2 linked regions of the Actomonas aquatica genome follow. The protein of the gene in region 2 interacts with the protein of the main gene of each other region in a pairwise test. Links are inferred from orthologs where the notes say so. Each region holds a gene or a part of one and is shown on either strand. Other genes may lie near its edges.

The links.
Region 1: the proteins of ruvA (region 2) and K1X11_RS07980 interact in binary tests that used the Escherichia coli proteins (3 or more experiments, as listed by UniProt). The link is inferred for Actomonas aquatica from one-to-one orthologs.

What each region holds. Positions count from the first base shown.
Region 1 is NZ_CP139781.1:2,061,556-2,068,614, reverse strand. What follows is about bases 1,846-4,537. They hold K1X11_RS07980 (crossover junction endodeoxyribonuclease RuvC), read left to right. Parts: upstream 1,846-2,788; coding sequence 2,789-3,286; downstream 3,287-4,537. Other genes in these bases: K1X11_RS07975 (XylR family transcriptional regulator), read left to right, coding at 3,610-4,537; K1X11_RS07985 (sulfite exporter TauE/SafE family protein), read left to right, coding at 1,846-2,539. Also shown: K1X11_RS07990 (glucuronyl esterase domain-containing protein), read right to left, coding at 1-1,647; more of K1X11_RS07985, read left to right, coding at 1,805-1,845; more of K1X11_RS07975, read left to right, coding at 4,538-4,749; twin-arginine translocase subunit TatC, read left to right, coding at 4,866-5,681; transcriptional regulator MntR, read right to left, coding at 6,043-6,480; K1X11_RS07960 (hypothetical protein), read right to left, coding at 6,563-6,808; K1X11_RS07955 (hypothetical protein), read right to left, coding at 7,003-7,059.
Region 2 is NZ_CP139781.1:567,258-574,438, forward strand. Bases 4,368-7,181 are described here. They hold ruvA (Holliday junction branch migration protein RuvA), read right to left. Parts: upstream 6,177-7,181; coding sequence 5,559-6,176; downstream 4,368-5,558. Other genes in these bases: K1X11_RS02270 (RNA polymerase sigma factor), read left to right, coding at 4,368-4,700; K1X11_RS02275 (anti-sigma factor), read left to right, coding at 4,697-5,482; dapB (4-hydroxy-tetrahydrodipicolinate reductase), read right to left, coding at 6,213-6,947; dapA (4-hydroxy-tetrahydrodipicolinate synthase), read right to left, coding at 6,970-7,181. Outside these bases: K1X11_RS02245 (M20/M25/M40 family metallo-hydrolase), read left to right, coding at 1-1,254; K1X11_RS02250 (OmpA family protein), read right to left, coding at 1,421-2,014; K1X11_RS02255 (sirohydrochlorin chelatase), read left to right, coding at 2,087-2,947; K1X11_RS02260 (response regulator), read right to left, coding at 3,029-3,676; more of K1X11_RS02270, read left to right, coding at 4,095-4,367. UniProt on the Escherichia coli protein: The RuvA-RuvB-RuvC complex processes Holliday junction (HJ) DNA during genetic recombination and DNA repair.

The DNA of each region.
Region 1 (7,059 bases), 1.5 Mb from region 2 along the record:
CAGGCCGGGTTCGCGGTAGCCGATCTTGAGGGTGTGGTCGCCGGCGGTGAGGTCGTAGCTTTTGAGCGTTTGCCAACCCCAGCCGGTCGTGCCGAGGCCGTCGCGTTTGTAGAAGGTTTCGTCGTCGAGCTGGACCCAAACTGAATCCGCTTCCCACGACGGGCAGTCGAGGTGGGCGAGGATGGCGTAGTGACCGGGGTGCTCGATGGCGAAGTTGAGCGTGATGAAACCATCGCTGCCGGTCGGTGCGGCTTCGGGACTGGCGGCACCGTCGACCGGGGTCACGTAGGCGCCGCCGGAGGCTTGGGGATCATGGGCGGCGGTCCAATCGGCGCCGATGGTGCCGGACTCGGCTTCGAGGGTGAGGGTGTGTTCACCGTCGCGGGGCGTGAAGGTCGGCGTGTCGGTGCCCCACCAGGCGGTCCAGGCGGCGGCGTCGACGTCGGGGAAGGGGTGGCGGGCGATGGTCGTATCCGCGGTTTCGATACCGAGGAGGAATTTGTCGACGAAGGCGGCGACCTCGGGGTGTTGGCTTTCGGGCACCTGGCAGTGTGGGTGACCACCGACGATGGAGAAGCCAAAACGATCGGAGATGCCGAAGGTGTCCCAGACGCGTTGGGCGGCGCGGAGGGAGACGTAGCCAGATTCTTCGGCGAGCCATTCGTAGTCGGTGTTGCCGAGCACGAAGAGGGCGCGGGGGGCGACGAGGGCCATCAGTTCGTGGTGGTCGATGGGATGGCGGGAAACGGCGGCGCCGGAGAACTGGCGCATGCTCTCTTTGAACCAGGCGTAGTTGGTGCGGCCGAGTTTTTCGACTTCACCGAGGGTTTCGGAGACACGCCAGGCGGCGGCGCCGCCGCCACCGGGTTCCTGGGCGATGGTGAGGGCGATGCGTTCGTCGAGGGCGCCGGCGAAGAGAGCCATTTTGCCGGCAAAGGAACAGCCGCTGACGGCGAGGCGGGAGAGGTCGATGGGGAGTTGGTCCTGAACGAGTTCGAGGCCGTCGATGATGCGACTGACGCCCCAGGGCCATGCGGCGTAGGCGCCCATCTCGATTTGGTCGGGGTAGAGGCGGTTGATCGGTTCTTCGCCGCGGGTCTGGGTGTGCGACATCACCTGCGTGAAATCGAAGCCGATCTGGGCTACGTTGCGTGCGGAGAAGATTTCGGGCGGCAGGCTGCCGGTCGGGCGAAAGATGCCGATGATGGCGGGGAAGGGACCATCGCCCGCGGGCAGGGTGATGGCGGCGGTGAGGGTGAGAGTTTCGCCGTTGGCGGTGACGTGGACGGTGAGGGTGCCGTCGGCGTAGCTGGCGGTGATGTCGGCGGGGCGGGCGGGTTTGGCGCCGATCTCGTAGTGCTCGAGTTCGGCTTTGATTTCGGCGCGGCGGCGGGCCCAGTCGGCGAAGTCGGTGGAGCGGCCGCTGCCGTCGGACCAAGCGAAAGGATCGGGCAGGGGATGGACGACGGGCAGGTCGGCGAAGGCGGGGAGCGGGGGCGCGGGGAAGTGGGCGCCGGTGTCTTCGACGTCGTAGACGAGCGGCGGGGGTGTGGGGGTGGAGGGTTGTGCGGCGGTGCAGGCGAGCGCGGTGCAGCAGGCGACGAAGAGGAGGCGGGCGGTGCGAGGGGCGGGGGCGGGGGCACTCATGGGTGGAGTGCAGCGTAGGTGGAGCGCAATTGGCGGGAAGCGGGAAACCGGGAAGGTCGGGTGGGTTGCGTTGAACGATGACGTGTTGGGTTGTGGTGAGCGGCGATGTGGTCTCTAAGGCCTAGCGCATATGCATTTGGAACCATGGCAGTGGGTGATGGCGTTGACGGCCGCGATGTTCATCGGGTTGTCGAAAACCGCGATTGGCGGGCTGGGCATGGTGTCGGTGGTGTTGTTTGCGAACTTCGTGTTTCCGGAAGCGGCCAAAGCATCGAGTGGCTTCGTGCTGCCCTTGTTGATCTGTGGCGACGTGGTGGCGGTGAAGTCCTACCGGGCTCACACGCAGTGGCAGCATTTGGGGCGGCTGTTCCCATGGGCGGGGCTGGGCATCCTCGGTGGTTGGCTGGCGATGGGGCGGATCGATAATCGGCAGGCGAGTTTGTTGATCGGCGGCATCGTGATTGTCATGGTCGCGATTCACCTGTGGCGGCGGCGGAGTAAAGCGACGGCGAAGGGCCCGGGCGGCGAGGAGGTGGAGATGGGTTATGCGTTTGCGGCCTTCATCGGGGTGATGGCGGGGGTCACGACGCTGGTGGCGAACGCGGCGGGGCCGCTGATGGCGATTTACCTGCTATCGATGCGGCTGCCGAAGATGGAATTTATGGGCACGGGGGCGGTGTTCTTCTTTCTGATCAACTGCTTCAAGGTGCCGTTTATGGTGAACCTGGAGCTGATCACGTGGGAGAGCGCGAAGGGTAACCTGCTGCTGGCGCCGGCGGTGTTCGTGGGGGCGTTGATCGGGCGCAAGATCCTGCCGAAGATCGATCAGCGGCTGTTCGAAAACCTGGCCTTGTGGGCGAGCGCACTGGCGGGGATGAAGCTGTTGTTTTGAGGCGAGTCGGGAGGACTTTTTTTTAACCACGGATGCTCCGAAGGCGCACAAGTGGACACAGATAAACACAGATGGGATCGGGGGAAAAATCGTGTGCATCGGAGCGCATTCGTGGTTCAAAGGTTCTGAACTGATATGGCGCGAATGACGGTGCGAGATATGTGGGCGGCGAAACTGGCAGGCAAAGAGGTGCCGGCGGCTTCGGCGCGGCCAGCCCGGGCGGGGGCGACGCCGCGGGCGCTGCCGAATATGCAACGCACACCTTTTGCCGGGCAGGTGTTGGGGGTCGACCCGTCGTTGCGGGGGACGGGTTTGGCGTTGATCGAGTTTAACGGCGGCGGACGGCAGCCGGTGATGCTGCGCTGCGAGACGGTGAAGATCAGTCCGAAGGTGCCGATGCCGGACGCGCTGGCGGAGATTCACCGCTCGGTGGAGCGCTTCCTGAAGGATTTTCAGGTGCGGCACGTGGCGCTGGAGCAGACGATTTACGTGCAGAATTTTCAGACCGCGCAGATTCTGGGCGCGGCGCGCGGGGCGGCGATCACAGCGGCGGCGTTGCGAGAGTTGCCGGTGTTTGAGTATCCGCCGCTGCGGGTGAAGCAGGCGGTGGTGGGCATCGGTCGGGCGAGCAAGGAGCAGATGGCAGGCACGGTCATGAGCCTGCTGGGGCATGGGCGCACGCTGGCGCCCGACGAGGCCGATGCGGCGGGCGTGGCGCTCTGTCATGCCTTCACGTGGCGCGAGTGAAAAAAGGCGTGAACCTCTTCAGGGGAGGTGGGTCTGTGTCGATGTAAGTGACAAAGCCGACCGCTCCACTCGTATCTCAGCCACAAATACCACACACCACCCAGGTTGAAGGATTTCGAGGGACGCGGTCGGCTCTTGCTTTTACTCGGCCGGAGGGAGGCCGGAGGTAATTCTCAAGGCTACTTAGGTGGCGGATATATTTTGCGTCAGCACACGAGTGTGGGGGCGGATGCCCCTCCGCTCAGCTGAGAAATATTTCTTATTTCCTCGGACGGCGAGCTGTGGCAAATCGATGTATGCGTCCGCAGGTTTTGCTGGTTTTTATGATGTTCCACGAGGAGTGCACCCCTATGTTGCGGGGCGTGGCCCACTACGAGCGTTCGCATCAGCCGTGGCAGGCGTATTTGGACGACGAGGCGAAAGCCAAGACCGATCTGCGCTGGCTGCGCAGCAAGCCGTGGTCGGGCGTGATCAGCCGGCATACGACGCCGGAGATGGTGGAGGAATGTCGGCGGCTGAAGATCCCGTTGGTGGATTTGAGTGATACGGAGCCGTATCCGGATGTGCCGAAGATTCGGCCGGACAATCGGGCGCTGGGGCATCTGGGGGCGGAGCATTTTATCGAGCGCGGTTTTCGGCAGGTGGCCTTTGCAGGGTTTTCCAACCACGGCTGGGCGGCGGAGCGGCGCGATGGATTTGTGGAGGCGACGCGGCTGGCGGGGGTGCGTTGTGAGGTGTTTGAGGTCGACTATCCGGGCGACCTGACGCCGACCTGGGATGAGGCGCAGACCAAGGCTTTGGCGGATTGGGTGAAGGGGTTGCCGAAGCCGGTGGGGGTGATGTGCTGCAACGACATGCAGGCGCTGCAGATGATGGCGGCGTGTCAGGCGGCCGATTTGTTGGTGCCGGAGGAAGTGGCGGTGCTCGGGGCCAACAATGATGCGATTCGCTGCGAGTTGTCGTTTCCGCCGCTGTCGAGTGTGGCGACGGATCCGTTCCAGTCGGGCTTTCGGGCGGCGGAGTTGTTGGATCAGCTCATGACGGGGGGAGACGTAGCGTCGGCGGAGGTGCGGATCGATCCGCGCGGAGTGGTGGCGCGGCAGTCGAGTGACGTGTTGGCGGTGAATGACCGCAACGTGGCGGCGGCGTTGAGCTACATTCGCGAGCACGCGTGTTCCGGGCTCACGGTGGACCAGGTGCTGCGGCATGCGGCGGCGTCGCGGAGTCAGTTGGAGAAGAAGTTTCGCAAGTTCTTCGGGCGGTCGCCGCAGGCGGAGATTCGGCGGGTGCAGGTGGAGCGCATCAAACAGCTGTTGGTGGAGACGGAGTATCCGTTGAAGCGCATCGCGGAGCTGGCGGGGTTTGAGCACGTTGAATACATGAGTGTGGTCTTTAAACGCATCACGCTGATCACGCCGGGCGAATACCGGCGGCGACACCAGGAAGGACCGAAGCGGGCGTGAGGTGGCGGCGGCAGCAAACCCGTCGGTCGATGCGAGGTCACAACTCGACGCATTCTACGCTTCCTCTGGGGCTTGATTCCGGCAGGATCCGGGGTTCCCGTTTTTGACCGCCCTCCATGCCTCGCTCTGACGAAGATCCCGCCACCTTGATTGATCCGGATGATGATGCCGCGGTCTCTGCACGTGAGAAGCCGATGGGGTTCTTCGAGCATTTGGAGGAGTTGCGCTGGACGCTGGTGAAGAGCGCGATCGCGTTCACGGTGTGTGCGGTGCTGGTGGGCGTGTTCCTGAAGGAATTTAACCACGTGCTGATGCTGCCGCTGGAGTGGGTGCAGCAGGAGAGTGACGCGATCCAACTGGATCTGGGCACGGTGAGCGTGATGGAGAGTTTTACGGTGGTGATCCAGATGTGCTTCATCGGCGGCCTGGTGCTCTCGGCGCCGTTCATTTTGTTTTTTGTCGGGCAGTTCGTCGCCCCGGCGCTGCATGAGAAAGAGTTGAAACTGGTGACGCCGGGCTGTGCAGCGGCGTTTGTGCTCTTCCTGCTCGGGGTGGCGTTCAGTTTCTTCCTGCTGGTGCCGGGAACGATGAAGGTGTCGATCGGGCTCAACGAGTTGTTTGGCTTCACCATGCGATGGACGCCGGGTTCGTATTACGGGACCTTGATCTGGCTGTGCCTCGGCGTGGGCGCGGCGTTTGAATTTCCGCTGCTGATCGTGTTGTTGGTCTACCTCGGATTGGTGACCAGTGATAAGCTGCGCAGTTGGTGGCGGCACTCGCTGGTGCTGTGCTTTGTGGTGGCGGCGATCGTCACGCCGACGCCGGATCCGATCAACCAGTCGATCCTGGCGGGGTCGTTGTATGCACTCTACTGGATCGCCATCGTGGCGGCGCGACGCGTGGAGAAGAAGCAAGCGGAAGCGGCGGAGTAAGCCGTCCGACGGAGGCGGTGAGGTAAGCGCGGCCGGCGATGAGGCAGGGCCTTCAGCCTGAGTTTTTAACCACGGATCCTCCGTCGCTCTACGAGCTATGGCGGACAAGTGGACACGGATGGCTTACGCCTCCGCCAAGGCTTCGGCGCACAAGTCGCCTACCGGCTACGCACCGGAACGGATTTTACAGAAGGCAACGAAGGTAAGGAAGGAGCATAGAGGGCACCGAGTCGCTCCTACGAGGTTGTCGGGCGTAAAGCCCGACCCACATCATACGGAGTTTTCCTTCGTTTTCCTCTGCTCGCCCGCCTTTGGAGGGTTTCCTCCTGTAAAAATTCGGAGGATGGGGCGCCGTGATGACCTACTCGGGTTGGCGGAGTTTCGCTACGAGGTCGGGGTGGGCTTCGAGGTGGGCGGTGAGGCGGCCGAGGGCGGCGAACGTCTCGGGGCTCACGTGATGTTCCATGCCTTCCACATCGTGGGAAATGACGTCGGCGTCGAGGCCGAGCAGGCCAAGGAACTGGGTGAGCAGCTCGTGGCGGTGGGCGATGTGGGCGGCGACGGCCTGGCCGGTTTCGGTGAGCACCATGCCGCGGTATTTTTCGTATTTCACGAGGCCCTCGGCATCGAGGCGCTGGACCATCGTGGAGACACTCGCTTGGGAAATCTTGAGCTCGGCCGCGATGTCCACGACGCGGGCGTAACCCTTGGTCTGGATGAGTTCACTGATCCGCTCGAGGTAGTCCTCGACGGCGGAGGTGGTGCGGGGGAGAGAGGAGGGGCGAGCGGGGACAGCCACGACGCAAATCAAAGCCGCGTGGCGACGCGGTGAAAGTTAAAACCCTCCGAGGTCTGACGCCAGGAGGCGATCAGGCGCAGAATCAGCTGCGGCTGTTGAGGACCTTCTGGTAGCGGGCGACCATGCGCAGCATCCAGAGGGCGAGCCAGAAGGTGCCGGACATGCAGGCGGCGGTGCCGATGGACCAGAGGTTGATCATCACCGGGTCGTTCGACGGCACGTGGCTGGGCAGCCAGCGGAAGGCGAAGAGGCAGAAGAACGCGCCAACGGCGACGATATCGACGAGGAAGTCGGACTTGCGGACGAATTTGACTTCGGACTGGGCCATGGTGTGCAGAGGGAGGCGAGGTGGAGCGGGGTTGTCGAATTCTTTTTCGCGCGATGCGATGCGATGCGAGATGCGAGATGCGAGATGCGGGATGCGCGTAACGTGATGCGTGATGCGGGTTGTGATGGGCGAGGCGGGAGTTCTATCGCGGATCCTGTATCCCGAATCCCGAATCCCGCATCGCGTATCCCGCCTCAGGCCCCGTAGGCGCGGGCGGCGGTGGAGGCGGGGGGCGGCTTCGGCGCGACGGT
Region 2 (7,181 bases):
ATCGGTTTTGAAGTCGAGGTCGTGAAGACCGACCTGCATCCCATCATTTTGGCCAGCCGTGGCGGAGACCCGGAATGGCCGCACGTCATCATCTACGGCCACTACGATGTGCAGCCGGCCGATCCGCTGGAGCTTTGGGAAACCGAAGCGTTCGAACCCGAACAACGCGGTGACCGCCTCTACGGTCGCGGCGCAGCGGATAACAAAGGTCCGCTCATGACCCACATCGCCGCAGTCGCGGCTTTGCTTGAGAAGGAACCTGATCTGCCGCTGCGCATCACCTTCATGGTGGAAGGCGAAGAGGAGATGGGCAGCCCGAGCTTCCCGAAGTTTTTGGAGCAATACCAGGAGCGCCTCGCCGAAGCCGATCTGGTGTTCCTTTCCGACACCGGCATCCCGTCGGCCGATCAAGTCGTAATCACCTGCGGCCTGCGCGGTTTGGTGCTCTTCGACCTCGAAGTCACCACGGCGAAGTCGGACCTGCACTCCGGCCTGCACGGCGGTGTGTTGCGCAATCCGATTCAGGCGCTCACCGAGTTCTGCGCGTCGCTGCACACGGCCGATGGCCGCGTGAACGTGCCGGGCTTCTACGACGACGTGCTCGATGTCGAACAGTGGGAGCGCGACGAGCTCAAGAAATACGGCAGCGATACCGAGGCGTATAAACAGTTCCTCGGCATCCCCGACTTCTACACGGTGGAAGGGTTTGGCCCGTTCGAGGCCATCCGTTTCATGCCGACGTTGGACTTCAACGGCATCGGCGGTGGTTACCAGGGCGAGGGCTCCAAGACCGTCATCCCGAGCAAGGCGATGGTGAAGGTGAGCTGCCGTCTCGTCTCCAATCAGGAGCCTGAAAAGATTCGCGCGCTGCTCTACAAAACCATTGAGGAGCGGATGCCCAAGGACGTGACCTACCGCATCATCGATCAGCACAGCGGCAGCCCCTACGTCGTGGTGCCGCCGGATCGCCCGAATACCCCGGCTGATCAATCGCCGGTGCTGGCCGACGCGTTTCGCGCCACGGATGCGGCCGTGACCGAGGTCTTCGGCAAGCCGCCGCTGTATCTGCGAGAAGGCGGCAGTGTGCCGATCATCGCGGACATTAAGCGCGTGCTTGGCCTCGATTCGGTGATGTTCGGTTTGTTCCTGCCCGAGGACAACCTGCACGCGCCCAACGAGTCCTTTAACCTGAAGGTCATGGAGCGCGGCATGAAGGTCAGCCAGTCGGTGCTGCGCAAACTGGCGCACGGCTAGTTCGATCGTCAGCCATTCGGCTGTAGCCGGGCTCGTTGAGCCCGGTCTTGGCCTATCCGACGCGTTCCCGGGGTCATCGACCCCGGCTACAATTCACTCCAACAAAAAGCCCGGTCCGAATTGGACCGGGCTTTCGTTTAAAAGGGAAGGAGAGGGAGGCTCTGCCTCAGAGCTTCAGGATGATGAGCTCCACGCGGCGGTCTTGCGCCATCTGGCTGTCGCTGGCGTTCTCGACGGCTTCGAGGTCACCCTTGGAAGCGGTCTCGAGGCGGGAAGCGGCGACACCGGCGGTCTCGAGGAATTGGCGGGCCGAGCCGGCTCGGCGATCACCGAGACCGAGGTTGTATTCGGCGGTGCCCTTCCAGTCGCAGTGACCTTCGAGGAGGAGGCGATGCTGCGGGTTGGCGTTAAGGTAATCGATGGCGGCCTCGAGCTTGATGCGCTCGGAGGTCTTGATGCCGCTCTGGTCAAAGTCGAAGTAGACCGGCTCCAGCAGACCTTTGATCATTTGGTCGTCCTCGTAGTAGCCGTCACCGCCACGCATTTCCAAGCCGCTGGCCGAACCGTCGAGCAAGGGATCCAAGCCGGTGTCGATGCCCTGATTCAGCAGGGAATCACCGTAGCCAGCACCTCCGCCAGCGCCCTGCATGCCCATCGCGGTGGCGCTGGGGTCCGGACGGACGGGCTTTTTGGTGCAGCCCGTGAGAGCAAGGGTTGCGACGGTGAGGACGAGGAGAAATTTCTTGGCAAATACGGACATGTGACGGGAAAGGGGGCAGTGTTTTGACTTATCGGTTATCGATTTTACGTCCGCAAGTTATTTAACGGCAGCGTGGCAGACTTCGACCCCTCAATCTGTTTTCTGTTCGATAATGGCTCGCTGCGTGCGGCCTCGACGCTGGGATTGCGGCAAGTCGCGCTGCGTTTGCAGGAACGCGTGGCCATCGCGGTGAAGCCGGTGTCGCTGCTGCACTCGAGCGGCGTCGATGCGGACGCACTGAACTGTCGTCCGGCGGAACTCTTGGAGCCTGCGGTCGCTCGGTTCGCTGAAGCGGGTGGACGCGAAGCGATGGTGTTGCCGTTGTTCTTCGGCCCGAGCGCGGCGCTGGTCGACTATGTGCCGGAGCGACTGGCTGCGTTGCGGGAACGGTTCCCGTTGTTGGAGGTGCGGCAGGCCGGATGTTTGGTGCAGCGTGAGGATGACTCGGCGCGTCTCGTCGCCGAAGCTTTGGCGGCGCAAGTCCGGGCGGTGGAGTCGTCCGCCGAACCGACGGCGCGACACGTGATCCTGGTGGACCATGGCAGCCCGCGTTCGGCGGTGACCGAAGTGCGCAACGCCATCGCGCTCGAGCTGGCTTGTGCGTTACATGGCCGTGTGGCGAGTGTGACGGCGGCATCGATGGAGCGGCGCTCCGGACCCGCCTATGCCTTTAACGAACCGCTGCTGGAGACGGCGCTGAGTGAGCTTGCCCGGAATCCGGCCGTCTCCGAAATCGTGATCGCGCTCCAATTTCTGCAGCCGGGGCGTCATGCCGGACCGGGTGGAGACATTCGGGAGATCTGCGCAGAAGCTTTGCAGCAGGCCGGGCGTCCGGATCTGCGGGTAAAGTTTACGCCGTTGCTGGGCGATAGTGAGGCCGTGTTGAACCTGTTGGAGCGACGATGGCTTCAATGTCTCGCCGCCGCGGACTGAGCGGCGAGCCATTTGCTGGGGCGCAAAAAAAGACCGCCCAGGGCAGGCGGTCTTTCCGGAAATTCGTGGGATAGGCTTCGCTCAGAGCGTCGTCTTGGACTCGATGAGTCCGATTTCCACCGCGTAGCGCGTGAGGCTGGCGACGTCGTGGAGGTTCAACTTACGCATCAGGTTGGTGCGATGGTTGTCCACCGTCTTCACGCTAATACCGAGCTTGAGCGCGATCTCCTTGGTGCTGTGGCTCTCGGCGACGAGCTGGAGGATCTCGCGTTCGCGGTCGGTCAGAAAGTCGGCGGTCGAGCTGGCGGCGGGATTGGCGACGACGTTGCGCAGGAGGGAAGCGACGGCCGGGCCGAAATAGGTGCCGCCGTTGGCGACGGTCTCGAGGCCCTTCTTAAACTCCACCAAGCCAGCCGTCTTTTCGACGAAGCCGTGGGCACCCGCTTCGAGCATCTCACGCACGAGCACCGGATTTTCGTAACCCGAGAACACCAGCACGCGGATGGCGGGGAGCTGCTTAACCACCCGGCGGAGCAAATCCACTCCGTTCAGGCCGGGGAGCTTGGCGTCAAGCACCAGCAAATCGGGTTTTTTCTCCGCACACAGGGCCAAGGCATTGTGACCGTCTCCACTTTCCCCAACCAAGTCGTAGCCTGGTTCGGTGCGGAGAATCTCGACCAGCATCTCGCGGATCGCAGTTTGGTCTTCAATGATGATCAGGCGTTTCATAGGGGATTTCAGAACGTAACAGTGCAGCTGGTAGGAATTACGCAATCGTAAAGCAATCGCATCAGCGAAGCTTACGAAATCCGCGACCCGCAAAGTCAGGAGGCCAAACAGCCCAAAGAGGGCCCTTCTTCCGCCGGTTCGGTGGTGGGTTGACAGGGACTCGAACCCTGAACCTATTGATTAAAAGTCAACTGCTCTACCGATTGAGCTATCAACCCGTTGCCGAGGGAGGGTTGGCAATACGTTTACCAGTCCGGGGTTTAGCAAGAAATTTTTTACCTGACCTCATGCTCCCATCTTCATGCAGAAGATTCACCGCCCAACGGGCTTCCGCGGCTCAGCGCAAAAAATTGCTTAGAATCCGATGAGCACAACGGGAACAAACGAGACTGACGCGCGTCCAAACGAGCCTAAGTCCATGTCTGTCAACAAAGCCCAAGAAGTTGCCCTCGATCACGCGCTCGTGCTCCGTTTTAAGAACGGGGACCAGTCCGCGTTCGAGGAGATGGTGAGCCGTTACTGGGATCGGATCTACGCGATGGTGCATCAGCTCTTGCGCAATCCGCAAGATGCCGAGGAAGTCACGCAGGATGCGTTCATCCGCGCCCATCGCGGTTTGGTCAATTTCCGCGGTGACTCCGCCTTCTCCACTTGGCTCTACCAGATCGCGACCAACTTGGCGCGCAACCGCTACTGGTATTGGTGGCGTCGCAAACGCGACAAGACCATCTCCTTCGACCAACCGGTGGGGGACGACAACAGCACTCCGTTGTCCGAGATTTTCGTAACCGAGGCCGAGACCCCCGAAGACGCCACGGTTACCCAGGAGCTGGTCGACAACATTGCCACTGGCATGGAAAAGCTGAGCCCGAAACACCGGGAGATACTCATTCTACGCAACGTAAAGAACCTGACCTACGAAGAGATCGCCGAGATTCTCGATATCTCCATCGGCACGGTCAAAAGCCGCATCGCGCGCGCTCGAGAGAGCCTGCGCAGCAAACTCGGGGAGGATTTTCAATGAACGACGAACGATTCATCGAACTGCTTAATCTCTACATCGACCGCGAACTCGCCGGTCCAGAGATCCAGGAAATTGAGGAGGCGATTGCCGCCGATCCGCAGCGACAGCGCATCTACGCGCAATATTGCAAGATCGAGCGGGCCTGTGAACACCTGCTGGTCTCGGAGGCGCGCACTGCGCCCAAACCGAAGATCGACGCCATCATCGCAGCGGCCCAACAGCCCGAAGAGGAGGCCGAGGTGCTCGATTTCCCGGCCGAAGCGCCGCGCGCTCCGCAGACCGAGGTCGTGGTGCGTCGCCAGTCACGCTCCAGTTGGGGGTGGGGCGCCTTGAGTGGTATGGCCGCAGCCGTCGCCGCTTTTGCCGTCTACACCGGCACGGTGCAAACCGCGCAAAACGACGGAGTGTCCCCGGTAGAAGCCGCTGCACCGAGCATGGCGTCCGCGCCCGCTACCGCCCCAGTCGGCATCGACGATTCCGCCGCCCCGGCCTTCGCCGCCAACGACAATTCCGACTATCGCACGGTGCTGGTGCTCTCGCGCGACGAGAACAACGCTCGCCCGGGTCTCCGCATCGCCGATTCCGCCAATCGTGACGATCCGTTCGCTTGGATGTCTCAAGTGACCTTTGAGCCCATTCGTCCGGTGCAGGCCGACTCCTTGGAATTCCGCACCGCCGCGCCTATGGAGGTGCGTAACCTGCCGGCGTTTGCCTCCCCGTATCCGGGGTTGGATGACACGCCGCCGCTTTCGGAATCCGCCGCTTTTCAGTTCCAGCGCTGAGCTCCGGGTCTGTCCCCTCTGCCAAAAAGCCACGCCCCTCGCGGCGTGGCTTTTTTGTGGGCCGGCTCGACCGGGCTTAGCGACCGAGCGCCTTTTTGATGAGCGCTTCAGTCGAGGGCGCGCCCCCGAGTGCGACCAGTGCGCGACGCACGGCTTTGTCGGCGTCGGCCGTTTTGTAGCCGAGCACGGTAAGAGCCGCGATCGCGTCGGTCACGGCGCCGCTGCCAGGCGCGCCGTCGGGGCCACCGGCTTTGCCGTCGCCAGCTACCGGCGACGGGGCGGAACTGGCTGCGCCGAGACGGTTGCGCAGCTCGACCACGAGGCGCTCGGCGGTCTTTTTGCCGATGCCGGGGCACTTCGAGAGGGTAGTCACGTCACCCTCGCGAATGGCGCTCTCCAACAGCGGCAGCGAGAGCCGGCTCATGATGCTCAGGGCAACCTTGGGGCCAACGCCACTCACGTGTTCGATGAGCATGCAGAAAAAGTCCCGGTCCTCCGTCGTAGCAAAACCGTAGAGGGTTTGGGAGTCCTCCCGATACACCACGTGGGTGTGCAGCTTCACGGAGTTGCCGGTCTGCGGCAGGCGCTCGGCGGTCGTCACGGGCACGTGGACTTCGTAGCCGATGCCGTTGAGTTCCACCACCGCGCGGAGCGGCGTCGCTTCAGTGAGAGTGCCGGTGAGGTAAGTGATCATCAGGGGGGGGAGCAGGACGACGTATCGAAAAGGTGGTTACTGCAGGCCGAGCACGTGCTGCATGTCGTAAACGCCGGGTTGCTGGTCGACGACCCACTGGGCCGCGCGCAGGGCGCCGCGGGCAAAGATGCCGCGATCGGTGGCCTTGTGGGTGAGCTCCAGGCGTTCGCCCAAGGCGGCAAACATCGCCGTGTGTTCGCCCACCACATCACCGCCGCGCAGGGAGTGGATGCCCACCTCGGAGTCGGTGCGTTCACCGGTGATGCCTTCACGACCATGGCGGAGGGCGTCGGCGGTGAGTTTGCGCTCCTCGAGAATGATCTCGAGCAGACGCGCGGCGGTGCCGCTGGGGGCATCTTTTTTGAAGCGATGGTGCATCTCGACGACCTCGGCGTCGTAGTCGGCGCCCAGGACAGAGGCGGCGCGACGGGTGAGGGCGTAGAGCAGGTTCACGCCGACGGAGTAGTTGCCGGCCCAGACGGTGGGCACGGCGGCGGCCGCGGCGGTGAGTTCGGCTTTGGCTTCGGCGCTGTGGCCGGTGGTGCCAATGACGAGACCCTTCTTTTGGGCGACGGCGAGGCGCACGACTTCGGCGGTGGCGGCGTGGAAACTGAAGTCGACCACGACGTCGCCCTGGGCGATGCCGGCGGCGAGATCGTCACCGGCATCCAAAGTGGCGGCGACGGGCAGGGAGAGAGTCTGGGCAGCGGTCTGCAGGGCTTGGCCCATGCGACCCGCCGCTCCGACGATAACGACACGAGGAGCGTTCACGGCAGGAAAAGCGTTGCGGGGTTCAGAGAGAGGCGAGGGCGGCGGAGAGCACCTTGTCGCCATCAGCGGATAGCGGGCAGAGCGGCAGACGCACCTCGGCGGAGGAGATCATGCCCGCCCGCTTCATCGCTTCCTTCACCGGCACCGGGTTGGGTTCGACGAAGAGCGCCTTGAACAGCGGATACAGCTTGCGGTGCAGCTTCGTTGCTTTGGCAAAATCGTTGGCGGCGGCGT